4 regions of the Pseudoalteromonas sp. RWi3 genome follow, and region 2 is predicted to be linked to each of the others. Evidence: predicted binding sites of a transcription regulator. Region 2 holds the regulator's gene; each other region holds the start of a gene.

Region 1 (6,305 bases), on a different contig from region 2:
GTATTACCTCGCGTAAACCTCAAACAACACGCCACCGTATTATGGGTATTCATACAGAAGGTAAGCATCAAGCTGTTTATGTAGATACACCAGGGTTACACGTTGAGGAAAAGCGTGCCATTAACCGTTTAATGAACCGCGCAGCATCAAGCTCAATCGGTGATGTTGAATTAATCATTTTTGTGGTTGAAGGCACTCATTGGAATGCTGATGATGAAATGGTACTCAATAAGGTAAGCCAAAGTGGCAAGCCAGTTTTATTGGTTATTAATAAGATTGACCAAGTCAAAGATCGTGATCTTGTATTACCGCATATGAAGTTTTTAGGCGATAAGTTTGACTTTATAGGTATTATGCCTGTGTCAGCGACACAAGGTAAAAATATTAACTTGATCAAAGATGAAGTAACGAAACGCCTTCCGCCGTGTGAATTTTACTTCCCAGATGACTATGTAACTGACCGCTCAATGCGCTTTATGGCAGCTGAAGTTATTCGTGAAAAGCTTATGCGATTCATGGGTGAAGAACTTCCATACTCTGTAACAGTTGAGATTGAGCAGTTTAAGTGGCAGGAAAATGGTGTTTGGCATATCAATGGTCTGATTTTGGTTGAGCGCGAAACACAAAAGCGCATGGTTATAGGTAACAAAGGCGAAAAGCTAAAAGTTATTGGCCGTGAAGCACGTAAAGATCTTGAAGAAATGCTTGATAATAAAGTGTTCTTAGAGCTTTGGGTAAAAGTAAAATCAGGTTGGGCTGACGATGAAAGAGCCCTGCGTAGTTTAGGCTATGGTGAAGATTAACTTCAGCCTAAATTAACCTATGGATAGCGACTTCTACACAGCATACTTATTACACCGACGTCCTTACAGCGACTCACAAGTAATGCTTGATATGCTCGTAGAAGGCGTTGGCCAATTGCGAATGTTAGCCCGTATTAGTGGCCGACAAGCAACAAAGCATAAAGCACAGTTACAACCCTTCCAAACTTTACTAGTAAATTACACTGGTAAACATGATTTAAAATATATTCAACGCTTTGAATTACATGGTGCACAATCGCCACTTGTAGGTGATCAGCTTTACTGTGGCTTTTATTTAAATGAACTCACTAACCGCATTGTGCCAATTAATGAACCCATTGATTACGCTTATCAGTTATATAAAACTCACCTTGCGCAGCTAAACCAACATCCAAACTTACAAGCGGTGTTGCGCTCTTATGAATTTCAGTTACTAGAGTTGCTCGGCTATGGTGTTGATTTTACTTTCGATGCGGCGGGCGATCCAATTGATGCGGCGCACACGTATAGTTACTATGCCGAATACGGTTTTGTTGCCCAAGACTTAAAAGGGGATGGGTTTACGGGAGCTCAGTTAAATGCAATTGCAGATCATGACTTTAGTGCACCTGATGTGCTATATATGGCGAAACAATTAAGCCGTCATTTAATGAAGCCATTGCTTGGTAAAAAACCACTAAAAAGCCGTGAGCTTTTTATTAAATAATTATATAGGTAAAAAATGAAAGACATTCTGTTAGGTATCAACGTTGATCATATCGCAACTTTACGCCAAGCACGCGGCACAAACTACCCAGATCCCGCTCATGCAGCAAGTGTAGCTGAACATGCTGGCGCTGATGGTATAACTATCCACTTGCGTGAAGACCGCCGCCATATTCAAGACCGTGATGTTTATGTGATGGCCAAAACTATTCAAACACGCATGAATCTAGAGATTGCAGTAACTGATGAAATGCTGGATATCGCATTAGATGTTAAGCCTGAGTATGTTTGCCTAGTGCCAGAGAAACGTGAAGAACTGACTACTGAAGGTGGTTTAGATGTTGTAGCAAACTTTGAAAAAATTAAATCAGCTACAGCAAAGCTGACTGCTGCGGGGATCAAAGTATCGCTATTTATAGATGCTGATAAATCACAGCTGGATGCCGCAAAAGCATGTAATGCCCCATTTGTTGAAATTCATACCGGCGCATATGCAGATGCTGAAAATGACATTGATATGAATAAAGAACTTGAGCACATTCGCCAAGGTGTCGAATATGCCGCTAGTTTAGGTATGACGGTAAACGCAGGACATGGTTTGCATTACCATAACGTTAAACCCATTGCTGCAATGAAAGATATTTATGAACTAAATATTGGACATGCAATCATTGCCCGTGCAGCCATTGATGGCATTGATAAAGCGGTTCGCGATATGAAGCGCTTGATGTTAGAGGCTAGAGCCTAATTTAATCAATAAAAAACGACTCGGATGAGTCGTTTTTTATATTATGCTTGAATTAACAGTTAGTTTCTTCGGCTTTTACGCCTTCTTTAACTTCTTCACATGCATCTTCTATTTTGTTACCGACATCTGTTACTGCTTCATCAATGCGCTCACCGGCTTCTTCGGCATGATTGTCTTCACAGCCCATAATAAAAGCACTTGCGAAAAGGGCGATAACGGCAGTCTTTACTGTTGTAGATTTCATAATGTAATTCCTTGTAAATAAATAATAAATAAATCAGTATGTATATGTTTCGACTAAGGTGTTTTGCCTTGTAGCGCACCTGAAACTAGTGAAATAACTAATAATACTAAAAATATAAAAAATATAATTTTGGCAATTCCTGCTGCGGCACCTGCGATGCCACCAAAACCTAACACTGCAGCAATAAGTGCAATAACTAAAAATGTAATTGTCCAGCGTAACATTGTCGTCTCCTTGGTTTGTTAATTTGTACGAATTAGTTAATGCTAGTTATGTGCCATAAATTTAGTTGTTTATTTTCAGTGGGTTGACTTTAATTGGTAAGCGGGTGAAAAAAATGTGTAAGTAATATTTACTTTATTACGTGTAACTTATGCTTGCTGTTATATATTCCTTTATTAAGCTATTTTTTGGTAAGACCAATTTAACTTTCTTTATATTTTAATTCTGAACTAGTTGGTTTTATAAGTTAAAAATTAAAAATAGTCATGCTAATTAAGTTAGCTCATAACTTTTAGCTATATTGACTATTTTTGTAATCTATATCACAGCAAATAATACCAATATTGAGAGTGTTAAGTTAAGTGTGGGTATGTTATTTTAATATTAATTGGTTTTACCAATTTACAAAGCTTGGATAGGGTTCCTATCTTTGCTATGATTGCTGAATAATTATTTATATAAACTGGTTTATTACCCACTTGTGGTGTGGGTTGCAAATTTTGTATTTAGGGGGTCTGCATGGATATTGGTCAATCACTTGCAACAGCAGCAAATTTAATGGTTACTGGTATGGTGGGTGTTTTCATTTTTTTATCATTGCTAATTTCAGCAATTACACTCATGTCTAAATTAATGAGTCGATTTGAAGAGCCTGTGGCTGAAGCTACACGCACTCCATCGCTCAAATCTCAAGGTGTGCCTAGTGGCCACATCGCTGCAATCAGTGCCGCGATTGCTCAATACAAAAATAATCAAAAACAATAAGGGGTGTCCTATGGCTAAATTAAAACTTACTGAGTTGGTACTCAGAGATGCACATCAATCTTTGTTAGCAACACGCATGCGCTTAGATGACATGTTGCCTATAGCTGAAAAATTAGATAACGCAGGCTATTGGTCTATAGAATCTTGGGGTGGGGCAACATTTGATTCCTGTATTCGTTACCTAGGCGAAGATCCGTGGGAGCGCATCCGTGCACTTAAAAAAGCAATGCCAAATACGAAGCAACAAATGCTACTGCGTGGTCAGAACCTTTTAGGGTATCGTCATTACGCTGATGATGTGGTCGAAAAGTTTGTTGAACGAGCCCATAAAAATGGTGTTGACGTTTTTCGTATTTTTGATGCGATGAATGATGTGCGTAACCTTGAAACAGCTATCAAAGCTGCAATAAAAGTGGGTGCACACGCGCAAGGCACTATTTCATATACAGTCAGCCCAGTTCATACACTTGATATGTGGTTAACCTTAGCTAAGCAGTTAGAAGATTTAGGTTGTCACTCAATTTGTATTAAGGATATGGCAGGTTTACTTAAGCCTTATGACTGTGAGCAATTGATCAAAGGATTAAAAGAAACTGTTTCTATTCCTATCGCAATGCAATGTCATGCAACTACTGGTTTGAGCACCGCGACTTATCAAAAAGCAATAGATGCCGGTATTGATATGCTCGATACAGCAATTTCGTCTATGAGTATGACTTACGGCCACAGCGCAACAGAGACCATTGTTTCAATTGTTGAAGGAACTGATCGCGATACTGACTTGGATCTAAACCAGCTAGAAGAGATTGCAGCCTATTTTCGTGATGTTCGTAAAAAGTATGCGGCATTTGAAGGCAGTTTAAAAGGGGTTGATGGTCGTATTCTATTAGCCCAAGTGCCTGGCGGTATGTTGACTAACATGGAAAACCAATTAAAAGAGCAGGGTGCAGCTGATAAGCTAGACCAAGTACTTCTTGAAATACCACGTGTACGCGAAGACTTAGGCTTTTTACCATTAGTAACACCTACCTCACAAATTGTTGGTACTCAAGCTGTATTGAATGTACTAACTGGCGAACGTTACAAAACCATCACAAAAGAAACGGCGGGTGTGCTAAAAGGTGAGTATGGTTCAACGCCAGCGCCTATGAATAAGGAACTTCAAGAACGCGTACTTGATGGTGGCGAAGCTATTACATGTCGTCCAGCAGATGTACTTCAGCCTGAGCTTGAAACGCTACACACAGAGTTGTTAAAAGAAACGCAGGAGCAAGGATTAGAGCTAGCAGATGAACAAATTGACGATGTTTTAACATACGCATTGTTCCCTCAAATTGGCTTAAAGTTCCTGAAAAACCGTAACAACCCAGATGCATTTGAAGCAGTACCAAGTGCTGAATCAGCTAAGCAAGACAAGCCTTCTAGCAACAAGCCTAATAACAATACCGTTAAAGCAGAGCAATACAGCGTTAAAGTTGATGGCAAAGTATATGATGTTGTTGTTGCCCAAGGCGGTGAGTTAAAAGAAGTAACACTTAAAGACAGTGAGTTAATTCCTCAGTCTGCATCAGTTGCATCTGGAGAAACATTGAATGCTCCACTTGCGGGTAACATTTTTAAAATCAAGGTTAAAGCGGGTCAAGCAGTGAATGCGGGTGACGTTGTGATGATCATGGAAGCGATGAAAATGGAAACTGAGATCCGTGCCACACACAGTGGAACGATTGCAGAAGTACTCGTTGCTGAGGGTGACTCTGTTACAACTGGTGACGCTATGATTTCAATGGCTTAGGAGTGTAGAGGATGGAAGCATTACTAAATCTTTGGCAAGCAACGGGTATCGCTAATTTCACGTTTCCTGCATTAATCATGATCGCAGTAGGGTGTTTATTATTATACCTCGCGATTTCGCGAAACTTTGAACCATTATTATTGGTGCCCATTGGTTTTGGTGCCATATTAACTAATATCCCCGTTGCGGGCTTATCAGACCCCGGTGGCTTGTTGTATTACGTTTATCATATTGGTATTGATACTGGTGTGTTTCCGTTATTGATCTTTATGGGGGTTGGGGCATTAACTGATTTTAGCGCCCTGATAGCAAACCCTCGTATGATGTTACTTGGTGCTGCTGCTCAGTTTGGTATTTTTGCTACGTTATTCGGTGCTATCTTACTTAACTATGTACCTGGTTTTGAGTTTTCATTACAAGATGCATCTGCGATTGCAATTATCGGTGGTGCTGATGGTCCAACAGCTATTTTCTTAGCATCAAAATTAGCGCCAGACTTGCTCGGTGCCATTGCTGTAGCTGCGTATTCTTATATGGCACTTGTGCCGATTATTCAGCCGCCAATTATGCGTGCACTTACAACGCCAGAAGAGCGCAAAATTCAAATGCCACAATTACGTTCAGTGTCTAAGAAGGAAAAAATCATTTTCCCTCTAATGGTCTTGGGTTTGACTATGTTGTTCTTACCTGCTGCAACACCACTTGTAGGCATGTTTTGTTTAGGTAACTTAATGCGTGAATCGGGTGTGGTTGATCGCTTAAGTAATAGTGCACAAAATGAGATTATCAATATCACAACGATTTTCTTAGGTTTAGCTGTAGGGTCTAAATTAGCCGCAGACAAGTTTTTAACTGTCGAAACACTGGGTATTTTAGCGTTAGGCGCATTGGCGTTTTCTATCGGTACAGCGTCAGGTGTGTTTATGGCAAAAGGTTTGAATAAGTTATCTAAATCACCGATAAACCCATTAGTGGGTGCAGCGGGCGTTTCTGCCGTACCAATGGCTGCGCGAGTAGTGAACAAAG
Region 2 (6,305 bases):
TTAGTAAATTCACACCAAGCCAAATTGAACGCTTTTTAGAGCTTTTTAGTACGGGAGCAAAGGTATCCTCTTCGTCATCAAGACCCGCCATACTTAGAAGGCTGTGTTCAGCATCTTCACGAATTACATCAACAATATCATCGATTGTAATACGTCCCAACAAGTGGTCGTTATCGTCAACAACAGGTGCCGAAATCCAGTTGTGCCTTTCAAATAGTTGGGCAACTTCACTTTCATCCATGGCGATTGAAATAGATTCGCAATCTTCGTCCATTAAATCACGAATTATTTTATCAGGTGGATTGGTAAGCAAAGTTGTAAGTGACATAGCCCCTAAAAAGCAATTATGTTTATCAACGACGTATAAGTCATCGGTGCCTTCAGGTAGTTCGCCACGTAAACGTAAGTAACGTAATACTACATCGATAGTAACATCGGGGCGGATGGCTACCGTATCGGTATTCATTAGTGCGCCGGCAGAACGCTCTTGATAGGACAGGGCTTGGGTCGCCCGCTCTCTATCTTGGCTATCCATAGCGCCAACAACGTCTTGATAGACGGTCTCTGGTAAGCTACGTAATACTTCCCCTAAATCATCATGGCTCATGTCCTCTGTCGCCGCAGCAATATGCTCAGGCTCCATTTGGGCTATGATCCCAAGGCGTACGTCTTCAGAAAGTTCTTCTAAAACATCACCTCTGACATCTGGATCAACAAGTTGCCATAGTAGAGTTCTTATTTTATGAGGGGAAGATTCAAGGAGAAGAGCTGTATCACACGGCGCTGTTTTTGCCAGCATGCGCCTAACTTGAACAAATTGACCACTATTAAGTGACTTAGTCACTTGTTTTAGTTGTTGTAGTGGGTAATCTTGTTCAAAAGCTTCTGGCATTAGTGTCCTTATATCATGTGTATTTCTGAGGGTAGGTCAAAAACTAATAATATATTACAGTTCTTATATGCATAGTTAGTTTAACGCACTTTTAAGTGACAGACCACGCACTATTCATGCTCGTGAAAGCGTTGCTCTATCAGTTCGCCAATAGAGTTAAGGGCCGGCTCTGCATCAGGCCCTTCACACACAACTTTTACTTCTTTACCTTGGCTGCTTTCAAGTAACATTAAAGCCAACACACTGTCACCTGCTGCTTGCTTATCATCTTGGAAAAGAGTGATAGTTGCATCAAATTTAACGGCGAGTTGAGCTAATACCGTTGCAGCCCTTGCGTGCAAACCTAATTTATTTCTAATTAAAAAAGTACCTTCTGAACGCATATACAACAGGCCTATTTAAAATCAATCTTGCTCACGATGGCGAATTTTTACATTGTTATGGCTCATTGCAAAGCTTTCACCTATGGTTTGCGCTAAATATACCGAGCGGTGTTGCCCTCCGGTACAACCTATAGCAATAGTCAAATAGCTACGGTTGTTTCGCTCTAAATGCGGTAACCAAGTTTGTACAAACGTTTGAATTTGCCAAGTAAATTTTTGCACTATGCTGTGGCTTGCTAAGTAATCTTTTACAGGCTGGTCTAAACCTGTGAGGGGCTTTAACTCCGGTTCCCAATGTGGGTTAGGTAAAAAGCGTGCATCAAAAACATAATCAGCTTGTTTAGGTATGCCGTGTTTAAAGCCAAAAGATTCAAATGTTATGATCAGTGTTTTATCTTTTTTACCTAAAATCTTTTCTCTGATCGACTCGGCCAGCTGATGCACACTGAGCTCAGTGGTATCTAAGATAAAGTCAGCGCGAGTTATTAGTACATCAAGTAATATTTTTTCTTGTTTAATGGCCAAATCAAGCGGCAAACTATCGATAGAAAGAGGGTGTAATCGACGAGTTTCAGAAAAGCGTTTGATAAGTGTTTGATCATCACTATCGAGATAAAACAAAGTTGGATTTGCAAAGCCAGGCAAATACTCAAGGATGTCGTTGAACTCTTCTTGTTCTTTGGGTAAATTACGCACATCAATACTGACTGCAATCTTATCGTAATTCTCTGACACACTTCGAACTAAAGAAGGGAGTAAATTGACCGGAATATTATCAACACAGTAATAGCCAAGATCTTCTAGTACGCGAAGCGCGACGGATTTACCTGAACCAGACCGCCCACTGATAATAATCAATTCCATGTAACCTCTCCTTCACTTTCTTATGAATGCTCAACAATAACTTGATACAAATCCTGATCTGTTTTTGCGCTACGTAGTTGTTTACAAAACTCTTTATCGTTAAGTTTATCAGCAATTGTTGCTAACGTCTTCAAATGAAGTTGGCAATCTCCATCAGGTACGATCAGTGCTACAAAAATATCGACAGGACGATTATCAATTGCATCAAAGTTAATGGGGGTTTCACTCACTAAGATTAATGCTAGAGGAGATTGTGCGCCACTCATGCGACCATGTGGTATAGCAATACCTCGACCTATGCCTGTGCTACCAAGCTTTTCCCGATTTAATAATGCGTTAAGGATCTCTTGCTGTGTGAGGTGAGGAAGCTTTTCATGAGCCAATTGGCTAATAAATTCTAGAATTCGTTTTTTGCTATTAAAAAGGACCGCAGCTTTACTGCAGTCCTCAGAAGTAAGTGAACTTAATTTCATAGTATTAGTGTCGAGCGTGCTTCTCTTTGTGTTTTATTACTTGGCGGTCTAATTTATCAATCAGTCCGTCAATCGCAGCATACATATCTTGATGTTCAGTTGAAGCAAATAAATCAGCACCGCTAACATGTATTGTGGCTTCTGCTTTTTGACTTAATTTTTCTACGTCAAGAATCACATGTACATTATTAATACTATCAAAGTGCCTTTCAAGCTTCGCAAACTTATTGTGTACATAGTCTCTAAGTGAATCGGTAATTTCTACGTGGCGACCAGTTAAGTTAATTTGCATAAGCATTTTCCTTCTTTGTTTTTTACGCCTTAAATCAAACTCTTTCTTTGATTTGACGGTGGAATAGCTAGAGACTCACGATATTTTGCAATTGTGCGTCTAGCTACTTTGATACCTTGCTCAGCCAATATATCTGCAATTTTACTATCACTCAATGGTTTCGCTGAGTTTTCTGCGCTAATAAGCTTTTTGATCAATGCACGGATAGCTGTAGAAGAGCATTCCCCGCCATTTTCGGTGCTTACGTGACTAGAGAAAAAGTACTTCAACTCAAAAATACCACGTGGTGTATGCATATACTTTTGAGTTGTTACGCGTGAGATAGTTGACTCATGCATCTCGACCATTTCTGCTACATCATTTAGTACCATCGGGCGCATAGCTTCGGGGCCGTGTTCAAAAAAACCTTGCTGCTGTTTCACTATACAATTAGTTACTTTGAGTAATGTTTCATTACGGCTTTCTAAGCTTTTAATAAACCATTTTGCTTCTTGCAGATGCGAACGAATAAACTGACTGTCACTGCTCGATTTTACTGAGCGAGACATGGCGGCATACTGGCTGTTCACTCTAATTTTAGGCATGCTTTCTGGATTTAATTCCACCATCCAGCGCCCTTTAACTTTTTTCACTGAAACATCAGGGATAACATACTCAGACTCTTCGCGCACAATAGTATCTGCGGGCTTAGGGTTCAAGCTGTGTATCAGTGTCATGACTTCTTTTAGCTCATCTTCTTTAAGCTTAGTCTTTTTCATCAAAGTGCGATAGTCACGACTTGCTAAAAGATCGATATGCTCGGTTAAAATCATTTTAGTCTCTGCAAGCCATGGCGTTGCAGGGTCGAATTGATTCAGTTGTATACATAAACACTCTTGTAAGCTGCGTGCGGCAATCCCTATTGGATCAAACAATTGGATGCGTTTTAAAACAGCTTGAACTTCATCAAGTTCTATTTCTTCTTCGTTATTATCTTTGTTTAAACTTTCAACAATGTCTTCGCAGCTCAATGTTAAAATACCCGATTCATCAATCGCTTCAACAATAGCAATGGCTATGGCTTCATCGGTCGGGCTAAATGGCGTTAATTGTAGCTGCCACATAATGTATTCATGCAGCGTTTCAGTGGAAGCACCTTGGTAAATAGACTCATCTTCAGGCATTGGTCCTGATGAGCTAGAAGGCGCAGCGCTCATGTACTCATCCCATGTTACATCCATGGCCATTTCGTCGCTGACAGTTTCTTTACTGAGTGCTTCACTACTTTCTTGTTCGTATTCACTTGGTGTTTCATCAGCAGATGCACTGACTGTTACTTCATCAGTGTCTTGTTTTTGCTCATTTTTGCCTGCAGTTTCATCACTAAATTCATGCTCCTCAACTTCTAGTAAAGGATTACTGTCGAGTGCTTCCTGAATTTCTTGTTGTAGATCCAATGTACTGAGTTGCAACAAACGAATAGCTTGTTGTAACTGAGGTGTCATTGTCAATTGCTGGCCCATGCGCAGCTGGAGTGATTGCCTCATTTATCTTTAACAATCCTTTTATTATGTAATCAGAATTAAGTTTAGCAGATAGTTAGCTGAACGTTGGTTTATAGCCTAAATTGCTCACCCAGATAAACATCGCGTACTGTTTGGTCGGCAAGCACATGTTCAGGAGTGCCTGAAGCAATTAGCTCACCATGAGAAACAATGTAGGCTTTTTCACAAACATCAAGGGTTTCTCGTACATTATGATCTGTAATCAACACCCCGATGCCTCGGTTTTTAAGGTGTTCAATTATTTTCTTTATATCTAACACTGAAATTGGATCAACACCAGCAAAAGGCTCATCTAATAAAATAAATTTAGGGTTTGCGGCTAATGCGCGTGCAATTTCAACTCGGCGGCGTTCACCACCTGATAACGCCATACCTTGGCTATCGCGAATGTGTTGTATGCTAAATTCATCCAGCAGGCCATCCAGAGCTTGTTCTCGGCCTTGCTTATTTAAATCGTTTCGTGTTTCTAATATCGCCATCAAGTTTTGATAAACCGTTAATTTACGAAAAATAGATGACTCTTGCGGTAAATAACCAATACCTAATCGTGCACGGCTATGCATAGGCAGTAATGTAATGTCGTTATCATCAATGCTTATTTTGCCTTTGTCGCTCGGTACTAAACCAACAATCATATAAAAAGTGGTCGTTTTACCTGCACCATTTGGGCCTAGTAAACCGACAATGCTTCCTGCACTTACTTCTAAACCCACACTCTTTACAACTTGGCGGCCTTTATAGCTTTTAGCTAAAAATTCAGCTTTTAACGTACTCATGGCTGACCTTTTGACTTTGCTTTTTTATTTTCGATGGGCACTAAAATAGTATGTACGCGGTCATCTGAGTTTTCATCTTTTTGCGCACTAATTAGTTGCTGCTCCATGTCGTAAGAGATGCTTTTAGCATTGATCTTTTGACCTGCTTGAGTAACCTGGGCATCACCAATTAGGGTTAAGTAACGTTCAGCTACATCGTAACGAACTTCGTTTGCGCTGGCACTCATGATTGAACCGTCATCTTGTTTTTCTTCGAAATAAGCTGGACTGCCTGTTGCAATAAGCAGTTGCTTATTCTCACCTAACTTGTCGCGTTTATGTACTTCTAAGCGGTCAGCAGTAATGCGCCGTGCGCCATGGATTATTTCTACGTTCGATTCAAAAATACCGACATTAGATTTTAGCTGTGCTTGCTGTTTATCGGCACTTATTGATACTTGGTTTGCAGCGGGAAGTTCACTTTGCGCAACACTTGAGTAAGCAATGAATAGGCTTGGAATTACAAGCATTTGGGCAAGTTTATTGGTCATAATATATGGTTCGCGTATGGTTAATTAATTCAATTACTTCGGCTTTTAAATCGGCTTTTAGTCCACGCCCAGTAATTTTTAAATCAGGCCCGACTAACTCTACAGGTTGTTCTGAACTCATGGTTTGTAGCTCAATATCAACCTGGATGTTATCGGCATTAATATGATCTATCATGGCATTTTCTGTAAGGTTAATTGCCGTCACATTGCCTTCTAAAATCAGCTGGTTATTTTCATATAATGTGGCCTCAGCTGCATTAATCTGCCACATTTGCTCTTGATTATATAAAGTAAAAATAGGCTCTTCAAAGTAAGTAAACCCTAACTGCTGATATAGTTCCATTTTTGCAGCAGTTACTTTGTGGCTTATTTTTCCTTGCTCGTCAAAGGCTGTTTGTTTTAATGCGACAGCTGTGTAATCAGGTTTTGCAATAATATCCTCTTCAACGAGCTGCTGTGTGTTAGATTGGTTAAAGTATGGATACCAAAGCCAAACCATACAGCCTATAAATAGTACGCTTAAAATTAAACGCGCACTATTCATGAGCTAG
Region 3 (6,305 bases), on a different contig from region 2:
TTTGGTGTGTTGCCGCAATAATACGTACATCAACTTTAATACTTTGATGACCACCTACGCGATAGAACTCGCCATCAGCAAGCACACGCAGTAAACGTGTTTGCACATCAAGGGGCATGTCACCAATTTCATCTAAGAATAAAGTGCCGCCATTGGCTTGTTCAAAGCGACCTTTGCGCACGGTGTCGGCGCCGGTAAATGCGCCTTTCTCGTGGCCAAAGAGCTCAGATTCAACTAATTCTTTTGGGATTGCCGCCATATTTAAGGCAATAAATTGATTTTCTTTGCGAGGGCTGTGATTGTGCAAGGCACTTGCAACGAGCTCTTTACCTGTGCCTGACTCACCATTAATGAGTACGCTCATACTCGATGCTGACAGCTTACCAATTGCTCTAAAAACCTCTTGCATAGCAGGCGCTTCACCAATAATGTGCGCACTTTTTGGAGGGGCAGCTTTACGCTTAGTTTTCTTTGCTGAGTTTGCACGACAAGCACTCTCAACCAAAGCGACCGCTTCATTTAAATCAAATGGTTTTGCCAGATATTCAAAAGCACCTTTTTGGAATGCGTTGACCGCTGAGTCTAAATCTGAGTGGGCAGTCATTATGATCACAGGTAATCCAGGGTTTTGTTCTGCGATTAACTCTAGTAATGCCATGCCATCCATACCAGGCATACGTACATCAGAGACAAGCACGGTTGGTTGGCTAAATTTAAGTGCCGTTAATACATCTTGTGCATTAGCAAAACTTTCAGTATTAAATCCTGCGCGCGAAAGCGCCTTTTCTAAAACGAAGCGAATAGACGCATCATCATCAACAAGCCAAACTGTTTTCATGGCGACTCCAACCGATTAATCCACAAAAGGCAGATATATATTAAATTCTGTGTGACCAGGCCAGCTATCGCATTCGATATAGCCGTTATGTTGGTCTATAAGAGTTTGCGCTATTGAAAGCCCTAATCCGGATCCTCCTTCTTTGTTGGTGATCATCGGATAGAAGAGAGTCTCTCTAATACTGCTATCTATTCCTGGTCCGTTGTCTGATATTTGGATCAGCAGTGCTTTTTTAGGCGCTTTTCCGGGCCTGCGCTGTTGATGGTTTATGCGTGTTTTTAGCTTAATCACACCTCCATCAACAAGTGCTTGCTGAGCGTTGCGAACAATATTTAATACCACCTGTTGAATTTTCCCTTGATCTATATAAACGTCGGGAATGCTCGGGTCGTAATCTTTTTCTAAGCTAATATTGTTATTACTATCAAGTGTACTTAATTTAACAACCGATTCTAACGTTTGGTGAATGTTACCGTATGTCTTTTTTAGTAACTGATTCGGCCCTAACAATTTATCTACGAGCTCACGTAAGCGATCGGCTTGTTCAATTATAAGTTCAGCACATTGGTCTCGCTCTTGCTGATCAACCTCATACTGCAATAATTGCGCCGCTCCGCGTATTCCACCAAGGGGATTTTTTATTTCATGGGCAAGACCCCGTATTAAGTTACGTGCAGCTTGGTATTGGTGCATCTGATTGGAAGCTTGGTCGTGGCGAATTTCATCATCTGTTTGACGACATTCAAATAAAATATAAAACGCATCATCAAGCTTTACACGTCGTGCGCTAATGGCTAACTTTGCATGGCGAGAATCTACGAACACCACGTCAGCTCTATGCTGGTGGCAATCTACTCCGTCTATAAGTGAGTAGTGAGCTATACGTTTAAGGTCTACAGAGTGGTAGTTAAATAAACTATCGAAAGGTTGGTTGAGCATCCGTTTTGGGCTGAGCCCTAATAACTCACTGGCGCTGTCGTTTACATAAACAAGGGTAAAATCTTTGTCTACCAAAATCACGGCTGTGGTTAGGTTTTTCCAAATACTGGCGAGTAACTCAGGATTAAATTTTTTATTATCGGGCATGTTGCACCATTTTAGTGCGTTGATGATAAGGCCAGCTTAGCATAGTTTATTTATCAGCAAGCGCGATAAAAACGACTCTACAGTTTATAATGCTGACTGCCTATGCATAAAAAAGACACTGCTTGGGCTCACAGCGATGATCTTACCCTTGGGGTCAAATAGCTTAACCTGTAAAGAATGTTCACCTCGGTCAACATTACGAAGCGCAAACGTATTAGTTGCACTTGGTTGAGCATGTGCGATTCCATCAACGAATAATTGAACTTTAAAGTCACTTTCAAAGCGAGGGGTTACGCGACTATTTACATAGACCGAACCGGTATTCTCTCGGATAGTTTGCTCATTTTCTGGCGATGCTATTTCTATCTTAAAAGGTTTTATAGCAGTCGGCTTAGTTTCATTTAAAATACTGGTATCCGTTGTTGGCATTGAGAGAACTTGGCTTGTTAGTTTGACTTCCACCGCCCCAGGTCTGGGCGTGTCTGAAAAAACGAGTACGCCATTTTTATCTTTCCACGAATAAATCTTCTTATCACCAGCATGACTGTAAAGACTGAATAATATGATTATCAACAAACCAATAACGGTAATCTTCACTTTTAGGCCAGCCTTGCACTTCAAAAAAACTGCTTAAACTTTAGTGGAAAAAATTACTTTTTGCCATAAAAAAAAGCCCGACAAGCGGGCCTTGAGAACACACATTAAGACTTGTCTATGACCTAGACAATTCTATCTACAACGCATTAAACACTGTAGTACATTTCAAACTCAACTGGGTGAGTTGTCATGTTAAGCTTTTCAACTTCTTGAGACTTAAGATTGATGTATGCATCGATTAAGTCATCAGTGAATACGCCACCTTGCGTTAAGAATTCACGGTCAGCACTAAGTGCTGCAAGCGCTTCGTCTAATGAAGCTGCAACTTGTGGAATTTCAGCTGCTTCTTCTGCTGGTAAGTCGTATAAATCTTTGTCCATTGCATCGCCAGGGTGGATCTTGTTTTTGATACCGTCAAGACCAGCCATAAGCATTGAAGCAAATGCAAGGTAAGGGTTAGCAGTTGGATCAGGGAAGCGTACTTCGATACGACGACCTTTTTCTGATGGTACCACTGGGATACGGATTGAAGCAGAACGGTTACGTGCTGAATATGCAAGCATTACTGGTGCTTCAAAACCTGGTACTAAACGCTTGTAGGAGTTAGTTGACGCGTTAGCAAAAGCGTTGATTGCTTTAGCATGCTTGATGATACCACCGATGTAGTAAAGTGCGTCTTCAGAAAGACCGCCGTACTTGTCGCCTGCGAATAGGTTAACGCCATCTTTTGCTAAAGATTGGTGACAGTGCATACCTGAACCGTTGTCGCCAACGATAGGCTTAGGCATAAATGTCGCTGTTTTTCCATATAAATGAGCCATGTTATGAATAACATATTTCATTTCTTGGATTTCATCAGCTTTTAATACCATAGTGTTAAAGCGAGTAGCAATTTCGTTTTGACCAGCTGTTGCAACTTCGTGGTGATGCGCTTCAACAACTTGACCAAGCTCTTCAAGCACTAAACAAGTAGCTGAACGCCAATCTTGTGAAGAATCAACTGGTGAACATGGGAAGTAACCGCCTTTAACACCTGGACGATGGCCTGAGTTACCGCCTTCGTAATCTTTATCAGAGTTCCATGCAGCTTCTTCAGCATCAATTTTATACATTGAACCTGACATGTCAGTTTTATATTTAACGTCATCAAATAGGAAGAACTCTGGCTCTGGGCCGAAAAGCACAGTATCAGCGATACCAGTAGAACGCATGTATTCTTCAGCGCGTTTTGCAACAGAACGCGGGTCGCGCTCATAACCTTGTAATGTAGATGGCTCCACAACGTCACAACGAACGATTAATGTTGCTTCTTCTGTGAATGGGTCAAGCTTTACTGATTCAGCAACTGGCATTAATACCATGTCTGATTCATTGATGCCTTTCCAACCTGCGATTGAAGAACCGTCGAACATTTTACCGTCTTCAAAGAAGTCTTCATCAACTTGGTGATGAGGAATAGAAACGTGTTGCTCTTTACCTCTAGTATCTGTAAAGCGTAAATCAATGAACTTAACGTCATTTTCTTTAATAAAATCTAAAACCGATTGTGACATGTGTCCTCCAACTGTTGGGTTTTATTATTGCTGCATAACTGCTTTTGAGTTTAAGTAAGCTGATTTTGTGCCAGTTTTATAACCGATTGTTTATAGTGCGGAAAAATAAAAACACCTGAAATACTAATAAACAAAAGCACCAATTTGGTGCGTAAATGTTGCTTTTTGGTGCAATGTTTACGATGCGTGTTTGCTGACAATTTAATCACTTGAAATTAGCATAACCTAAATGCGAAAGACTTCCAAAAATATCCTAAAAATAGTCAATATGACCAAAGTGAGCTAAATAATTGAAATTTAATTCATATATTTGTCATATATAAAACAGATACTTAGTAAAAGTATTGAGAAAGTTTTGAAATTTATATTGGATAAACTTTCATCCATGTCATTAATGAGGGATAATATGCGCCCTTTTAAATCCTATGCTGGGACATCTGGTGAAAACGCAGATGAGTGCGTAGATCTTGCAGGATCAATGAGAATAAACTTCTCTGAGTAAATATATGAGCATCGAACAGTTAAGAAATATAGCGATTATCGCGCACGTTGACCATGGTAAAACAACTTTGGTTGACAAACTACTTGAGCAATCAGGTACATTAGAAACACGCGGCGGTAACGAAGAGCGCGTGATGGACTCAAACGACATTGAGAAAGAACGTGGTATTACCATTTTGGCTAAAAACACGGCCATCTCTTGGAATGACTACCATATCAATATCGTAGATACCCCGGGACACGCCGACTTTGGCGGTGAAGTTGAACGCGTACTTTCGATGGCTGACTCAGTATTATTACTTGTTGATGCTCAAGAAGGTCCAATGCCACAAACGCGTTTCGTAACGCAAAAAGCATTCGCGCAAGGCTTAAAGCCAATCGTTGTTATCAATAAAATTGATAAGCCAGGCGCTCGCCCAGATTGGGTTATGGATCAAATCTTTGATTTATTCGACAACCTTGGCGCAACTGACGAACAGTTAGACTTTAAAGTAATCTATGCATCAGCTATCAATGGCTGGGCAACACTAGATTTAGACGAGCCATCAGACAACATGGAACCTATGTTTAAGATGATCGTTGACGAAGTATCACCACCGGATGCAGATCCTGAAGGTGACTTCCAAATGCAAATCTCTCAGCTTGATTACAACTCGTATAAAGGTGTAATCGGTATCGGCCGTATCAAACGTGGTTCTGTTGCGCCTAACCAGCAAGTAACGATTATTGGTGCTGACGGCACTACTCGTAACGGTAAAATTGGTTCAGTTCAAAGCTACCTAGGTCTTGAGCGTATTGATACAGATAAAGCTTTCGCAGGTAACATCGTAACCGTTACTGGTCTTGGCGAATTGAAGATTTCAGATACTGTTTGTTGTCCTAACAATGTTGAAGCGTTACCACCACTGAGTGTTGATGAGCCAACAGTAACAATGACGTTCTCTGTAAATAACTCTCCGTTCTGTGGTAAAGAAGGTAAGTTCGTTACATCACGTAATATCCGTGAGCGTTTAGACAAAGAATTAGTACACAACGTTGCACTTCGTGTTGCAGATACTGATAACCCAGATAGCTTCCGAGTATCGGGCCGTGGTGAGTTACACCTAGGTATCTTAATCGAAAACATGCGTCGTGAAGGTTACGAGCTTGCTGTATCTCGTCCAGAAGTAATCTTACGCACTGTTGATGGCGTGTTAGAAGAACCGTATGAAACACTAACAATTGACTGTGAAGAAGAGCACCAAGGTTCTATCATGGAGCAAATTGGTCTTCGTAAAGGTGAACTGACTGATATGGCACCAGATGGTAAAGGCCGTATGCGTATGGACTTTATGATCCCAAGCCGTGGCTTAATCGGTTTCCAAACCGAGTTCATGACGTTAACATCGGGTTCTGGTTTACTATACCACACGTTCGATCACTACGGTCCACATAAAGGTGGCGAGCTAGGTGTTCGTAAGAACGGCGTAATGATTGCTAACGCAACAGGTAAAGCACTGACTAACGCATTATTCAACTTGCAAGAACGTGGTCGTTTATTTATCGGTCACGGTGTTGAAGTATATGAAGGTATGGTTATCGGTATTCACAGCCGCGATAACGACCTGACTGTTAATGCACTTAAAGGTAAGCAGCTTACTAACGTTCGTGCATCTGGTACTGATGAAGCACAAACACTTACACCAGCACTTAACTATTCACTTGAGCAAGCGCTTGAGTTTATTGCTGAT
Region 4 (6,305 bases), on a different contig from region 2:
TTGCAATCGCGGCAACCTTTATTGCTTTAGTGATACCTGGCATTAAAAATCTTGCCACCTTATTTACAGTAATTACTGCAGGTATTATTGCGACCATTTTAAAAAGCTTACATTTTGAGTTTTGGCTTGTGGCAGCGGCCTTAACGGCAATGTCCGTAGGTTACATTGTGAGTCGTTTACAGACAAAAAAGGAGCATAACCAATGATGACCACTATATTACTTATGGCCTGCATTACATTTTTTACTCGCTATCTATTTTTACACAGCGCTTTACCATTTAAGGTAGGCCCTAAAATGCAGCAGTTTCTCAGTTTTAGCGCTCCCGCTGTACTAACAGCGATTTGGGTGCCAATTGTGTTTGTGAATGATGAAGGGATTAATTTAGATTGGCAAAACCCATACCTAAGTGCAGCAATTGCAGCGATTATAGTGGCCTATAAAACACACAACATTTATTACACCACGGTGGTTGGTATGGGTTTATTTTTAATATTAAGCTAAGCGCGTGTTACACACTGGCTAATAAAATAGCACGGCTCTTATCTAATGTGACTTGCTCTCGTTCACCCAAAGCAGTCATACCATGGCGTTCAAGCTGAGTTACAATTTTATCTGCTACCTCTGCGCCTAAGCCATAATCACTTAAGCGTGTTGGCATATTAACACTATGGAAAAACGCTTCGGTTTTAGCAATTGCTTGATCTATTGCCTGCTCTTCATCACTAATATCTAGGCCTAAAACACGATCCGCATACTGTAAAATTTTACCGTGTTTCGTTTCTTTTTGTTCAGCCATCATTCGTGGTAAAACAATCGCAAGTGTTTGCGCATGGTCTAGACCATATACTGCGGTCATTTCATGGCCCAGCATATGCGTTGCCCAATCTTGTGGTACACCAGCACCAATTAAACCATTAAGCGCCATCGTAGCTGACCACATAACATTTGCACGTACTTGGTAATTATCAGGATCACTAAATGCTTTAGGGCCTTCTTCAATCAGCGTCATTAAAATACCTTCAGCAAAACGGTCTTGTAACTTAGCACCCACATCATAGGTTAAGTATTGCTCCATAGTGTGCACAAATGCATCAACGATACCGTTAGCAACTTGGCGCTCTGGTAATGAGTAAGTAACTGCGGGATCAAGTACTGCGAATTTTGGCAACACTAATGGACTAGCAAATGGTAGCTTATCGTGACTTTCAAGATTCGAAACAACACTATTGCCATTTGATTCTGAACCGGTTGCCGGTAACGTCAACACTGCACCCAGAGCAATGGCTGATTTAATTATCCCCCCTTTAGCAAGAATATCCCACGGCTCACCATCATAATTTGCTGCTGCGGCTATAAATTTACTGCCATCAATGACTGAACCACCACCCACAGCGAGAATGAAGTCAATGTGTTTTTCCTTTACTACACTAACGGCTTTCATACATGTTTGATAACTTGGATTTGGCTCTATGCCTTCAAATTCAAACCAAGTATGTTCATTAAGTGCTTCAACAACCTGGTCGTATACACCATTACTTTTAATACTTCCGCCACCATACGTCACTAATACGTTAGCATCTGCTGGGATTTCATTTTTAATTTTCGCGATTTGTTGTTCACCAAAATGAATTTTGGTCGGGTTAGCAAAACTAAAATTTAACATGCTTGCTCCATTGCTTTGAAGAGGCTCAATTTAGATGAGCGAAATTATTTAACTCATTCATTGTAGGCATTTGAGTCTTTAATTAAAGACGGCAATCGGGCAATCACTTTTGCACAGCTGCAATAATTAATGCAATATATGTATATTACTTACCTTTTGAGATAAAATAATGTGGCAAGGTTTAGATGAGTTTTTACATGTAGTTGAGCATGGTAGCTTTACTAACGCAGCAAAGGCGATGGACGTTTCAACCTCACATATAAGTCGACAGGTTCAGCAATTAGAAAACCGCTTAGGCTCACTATTATTTCAACGCACCACCCGCAAAATCAGCCTCACTGATGCAGGGAGAGAGTATGCAATAAAGCTCAAAGCAATCAAACAAGAGTTACTCGATGCCAACACCCAACTGCAAGGGGAACAAAGGCAGCCTAAAGGTTTAATTCGTATTACTGGTGCCGGTGAGTTTGTTGCAAACAAAGTGGCACCCAAAATAGTTGAATTTGTAAAACGATACCCTGAGGTGGAAGTCGAAATGGACTTTAACAATCGCAATGTCGATTTAGTGGAAGAAGGGTTTGATTTAGCCATTCGCTTTGGCCGTATGCAAGACTCTAATTTAATTGCTCGCCCTCTGTGCCCACGAATAATGACCTTAGTAGCTAGCCCTGAATATCTAGCCGCCAATACATCACCACAGACCCCCTTACAACTGATTGATCACAATTGCCTGATTGCTATGAACAAACGTTGGCGATTTAGTTTTGACGGTGATATCAAAGAAGTAAAAGTCAATGGAAACTGGCGTAGCAATCACCCTCAAGCACTGCTCAATGCAACATTAGCTGGCTTGGGGATTGCACATTTAGCGAGCGATATTGTGCAGCCTTATGTGGCATCGGGTAAATTAGTTACATTGCTTAATGAGTTTCAAGTCAGTGATAATGCCTCATGGCTAGTGTACCCCCGTAAAGATTTAATGCCGTACCGAGTCAGACTTTTAATAGAGCATTTGCTGGTCAGCTTTAACAATGCTTAAATTTTATTCTTTAAGTCTTTAGCTACTCAGGATAGAATTTAATCAACAACAATAATAAGCGTTCATTATGAAAGATTTTTACCAACTCAGCGCAACTAGCCTACAAGGGCAACAAGTTGAATTTAATGACTACAAAGATAAAGTTGTGCTTATAGTTAATACCGCAAGCCAATGTGGCTTTACTCCTCAATACGAAGGACTGCAAACCCTTCATGAAAAATACCATTCAAAAGGTTTGGTTATTATTGGCTTTCCCTGCAATCAATTTGGTAAACAAGAACCCGGAGATGCAACACAAATAAAGCAAGGTTGCCTACTAAATTACGGTGTTGATTTTCAAATCATGAGCAAAGTGGATGTAAATGGCGAGCATGCTCACCCTGTCTTTAGGCATTTAAAATCTGAATTGCCAGGGTTTATAACGCGCAAAATAAAGTGGAATTTCACTAAGTTTTTAATCGGTAAAGATGGCGAAGCAATTAAACGTTTTGCACCCTTTACTAAACCAGAAGCAATTGAAAACAGCATAATTAAAGCGCTAGGTTTATAAAAAGCAATAAAGAGGCAAAAGCCTCTTTATTTTAATTTAATCGTTTAGGTACTCATCAAAGTCTTCGTCACCTAAATTTTTTCGTAAGCGTTTTTGCTCAAGGTAGTCTTCCAACTTTTTCTTTACCTTTTGCTTTTTCTTGTCGTGCTGATTACGCCCAACCATTTCGTACTCATCTTCAACAAAATCGTCATCTAGCGCATCGTAACTAAATGTCTTACCCACAACCCACTCCATAAAGTGTTTTAGACCAAAACAGTGTGATTACTGTCATTGGCAGAATTAAAAATGTTTGATGTTATTTAGCTGTATAAAAAAACATCAAAGTAAAGCCATAGCCTCATCTTACAAAGGCGATATGTCAGTAATGTGAATAAATAGCGCTAAATTTGAATTCTGGAAAGTGAGAGTTTTTTATCGATACGATAAGTATTTTTTATACTTTTATAAATGTTGGTCAAAATAACTAAAATGTAGCTATTTATTTAAGATTATTATTATCACCCACCTACCACAAAAAACATAAACCCATGTTTAGTAAAGAATAAAAAGTTGGCACCAAACTTGATAACTACTAATTACACAATCGTTAAAAACAACAGTTAACAGGATTACAAAAATGAAAAAGTTACTTTTAGTCGGTTCTTTATTTATTGCTACAGGCGCAATGGCACATGATGATCACGATACCAACATCTCATTTAGTGGTGATTCGTGTGAAGTCGAGTTTCAAAACGATGTAAGAATTTTACCAAGCGAACTTGAGATTTTTACCGCTGATAATCAAAAGATGGTCTTTACCAGAAATGCCGATTTAGTGATTAACGGCCAAACAATGCAATTGAACAGCCAACAGCGTCAAGCTATTACTAATTACTCAGATAGTTTACGCAGCCAGCTACCAGAAGTCGCTAACATTGCCCTTGATGGTGTAAAAATCGCGGGAGTAGCTATTGAAGAAGTAGCCAATGCTTTTAACATCCAAGGTTTTGATAGCATTAATGATCTTATGGCTGACATTGAAGTTGAAGTTGAAGACACATTTTACCAGCAAGGCGCATTTGTAATGGGCCAACAAAGCTTTAACGAGTTTGGTGAAAACTTTGAACACCACTTTGATGAACAAATTGAAAGCGCTGTTGAATCAGCCATGATGCAATCAATGGGCAGTATTTTAATGGCTCTTGGTTCAGAATTAATGGGTTCTGGCGGTGATATGCAAGCATTTGAAGAACGTATGGAAAATATGGGCTCACAAATTGAAGAGCGCGTTCAGGCACAAGCGGATCAATTAGAAAAACGTGCTGATGCATTGTGCGGAAATTTTTCAACTATTGCAGAGCAAGAGCAACAACTTGTAAAACTAGTCCCTGAGCTTAAAAGCTACCAATTATTCACTTATAAACAAAATAACTAACTGTTATTTAAAAATTTGATATCCCTTTAGCAGCAATGTGGTTTTACCCCATTGCTGCTTTTTTATTTCTTCGCTAAATGTAACAACTCACCGAGTTTCGCAATCGCGTTTTCAAAGCGCTCACTCCAAGGTAAACCATAGCTTAGTCGTATGCAGCTCCGATACTTGTTTGTCGCTGAGAATATGTAACCAGGAGTAATACTGATCCCTTCATCTAATGCTAAATGAAACAATTTAACACTGTCGTAATCTTTACCTAAATCAATCCAGATCACGCACCCTCCTTGCGGATCACTAATTCTCACAGTGGTTGGTAACGACTGCTGCAAACACCAGATCATTCGCTCTTTATTACTACGCAGCTTTTGCCTGAGCAGCTTTAAATTACGCTCATACTCGCCACTGGCAACAAACTCATACAGCGTCCACTGATTGATCAATGAGGTGGAGCAACTAAATGCTCGCTTAAAACGGCGGGCTTTTGGCGCAAACTGGCCTGCAATGAGCCAGCCAACTCGATAACTGGGTGCCGCGGTCTTCGAAAATGAAGCACATGTGATAACTAATCCTTTTTTGGAATATGCTTGCGCAGGTGTACCACGCTCAGCGCCAAAGTATAAGTCGCCATATACATCGTCTTCAATCAACACAACATCATGTGACTCTAATAGCTCCACCAATTGCTTACGTTTATGATTGGGCATAAAACTGCCGACAGGGTTATTAATCGAAGTTGAAAAAACACATGCTTTAATATCGTGATCATTCAGCGCCTGAGTGAGATCATCAAGCCAGATCCCGTCATCTGGACATAAAGGGATCTCCAAGGCTTTTAAGCCCAAACTTTCGATCAACTCGATGATACCAAAATAACAAGGAGATTCGATCGCAATCACGTCTCCTGCTTTAGCAACACATTTAAGCGCGATCGATAAGGCTTCTTGTGCACCATTGGTGATCACTAATTCTTGGTTATCTATACCAATACCAAAATCTAAATAACGATGAATGAGTTGTTTTTTTAGCGGTGCGTAACCATCTATTGCTCCATAGTTAATTGCTCTACTGCCTGCCATAGACATAACTCGGCGCATTGTGCGTGCTAGCATTTTATCTGTTGGTGCTGCTGCTACAGGGTTCGCAATACCAAAAGGCACCACATCCGCTTTGTGAATAGCATCATAGACTTGCTCAATCAATACCTGCATGTTTACCGACACCGGTTCTCGGCTTAATTTGATCCGCTTTGGTCTTGCCAGTTGAACAGCGGCTGCTTTTAAGAAGTAACCCGATTTTTCACGTGCCTCGACTAAGCCTTGAGCTTCAAGCGTTTGATAAGCAAGCTTAACGGTTGGAATACTGACAGTGAGTTTATCTGCCATTTTTCTCAACGAAGGTAACTTCTCACCAGGCAACAACGTACCTTGATCACTCAGCTCGCGCACTAACTGCATTACTTGTTGATATAAAAAGTCCTGATTACCTTTACTCACCACTAGTGACATAGCATTGATCCTTTTTAACCCTGATAGCCATAAAATCTGTATAGGTTACATTTATGGTTTTCTGTGTATGTTAAGTATACACAACCGCTCTAAAATACACACTTAATCTACACCCTCCATCAACCTGGAA

What was found. The regulator sigma-54, encoded in region 2, starts transcription at its own class of promoters, with help from an activator protein. The targets are predictions, from matches to a motif close to GTTGGCACGNNNNTNGNNT.
Region 1: the regulator sigma-54 is predicted to act here: its motif matches at 2,764-2,782, upstream of ACFI4Z_RS08440 (DUF1328 domain-containing protein).
Region 3: the regulator sigma-54 is predicted to act here: its motif matches at 4,131-4,149, upstream of glnA (glutamate--ammonia ligase).
Region 4: the regulator sigma-54 is predicted to act here: its motif matches at 3,805-3,823, upstream of ACFI4Z_RS10360 (YggN family protein).

What each region holds. Positions count from the first base shown of each region.
Region 1 is NZ_JBHNYL010000004.1:256,479-262,783, reverse strand. It holds gene era (GTPase Era) at 1-803, shown strand, start outside; gene recO (DNA repair protein RecO) at 823-1,509, shown strand; gene pdxJ (pyridoxine 5'-phosphate synthase) at 1,525-2,256, shown strand; gene ACFI4Z_RS08445 (hypothetical protein) at 2,309-2,500, opposite strand; gene ACFI4Z_RS08440 (DUF1328 domain-containing protein) at 2,554-2,724, opposite strand; gene ACFI4Z_RS08435 (OadG family protein) at 3,242-3,487, shown strand; gene oadA (sodium-extruding oxaloacetate decarboxylase subunit alpha) at 3,498-5,279, shown strand; gene ACFI4Z_RS08425 (sodium ion-translocating decarboxylase subunit beta) at 5,291-6,305, shown strand, end outside.
Region 2 is NZ_JBHNYL010000011.1:38,515-44,819, reverse strand. It holds gene mgtE (magnesium transporter) at 1-892, opposite strand, end outside; gene ACFI4Z_RS14005 (HPr family phosphocarrier protein) at 1,003-1,275, opposite strand; gene rapZ (RNase adapter RapZ) at 1,297-2,139, opposite strand; gene ptsN (PTS IIA-like nitrogen regulatory protein PtsN) at 2,160-2,612, opposite strand; gene hpf (ribosome hibernation promoting factor) at 2,617-2,904, opposite strand; gene ACFI4Z_RS13985 (RNA polymerase factor sigma-54) at 2,934-4,430, opposite strand; gene lptB (LPS export ABC transporter ATP-binding protein) at 4,499-5,224, opposite strand; gene lptA (lipopolysaccharide transport periplasmic protein LptA) at 5,221-5,754, opposite strand; gene lptC (LPS export ABC transporter periplasmic protein LptC) at 5,744-6,298, opposite strand; gene kdsC (3-deoxy-manno-octulosonate-8-phosphatase KdsC) at 6,295-6,305, opposite strand, start outside.
Region 3 is NZ_JBHNYL010000010.1:25,982-32,286, forward strand. It holds gene ntrC (nitrogen regulation protein NR(I)) at 1-838, opposite strand, end outside; gene glnL (nitrogen regulation protein NR(II)) at 854-1,924, opposite strand; gene ACFI4Z_RS13275 (DUF4124 domain-containing protein) at 2,009-2,521, opposite strand; gene glnA (glutamate--ammonia ligase) at 2,668-4,074, opposite strand; gene typA (translational GTPase TypA) at 4,581-6,305, shown strand, end outside.
Region 4 is NZ_JBHNYL010000006.1:134,117-140,421, reverse strand. It holds gene ACFI4Z_RS10390 (AzlC family ABC transporter permease) at 1-206, shown strand, start outside; gene ACFI4Z_RS10385 (AzlD domain-containing protein) at 203-502, shown strand; gene ACFI4Z_RS10380 (iron-containing alcohol dehydrogenase) at 510-1,664, opposite strand; gene ACFI4Z_RS10375 (LysR family transcriptional regulator) at 1,834-2,703, shown strand; gene ACFI4Z_RS10370 (glutathione peroxidase) at 2,771-3,253, shown strand; gene ACFI4Z_RS10365 (PA3496 family putative envelope integrity protein) at 3,290-3,478, opposite strand; gene ACFI4Z_RS10360 (YggN family protein) at 3,873-4,670, shown strand; gene ACFI4Z_RS10355 (aminotransferase-like domain-containing protein) at 4,733-6,175, opposite strand.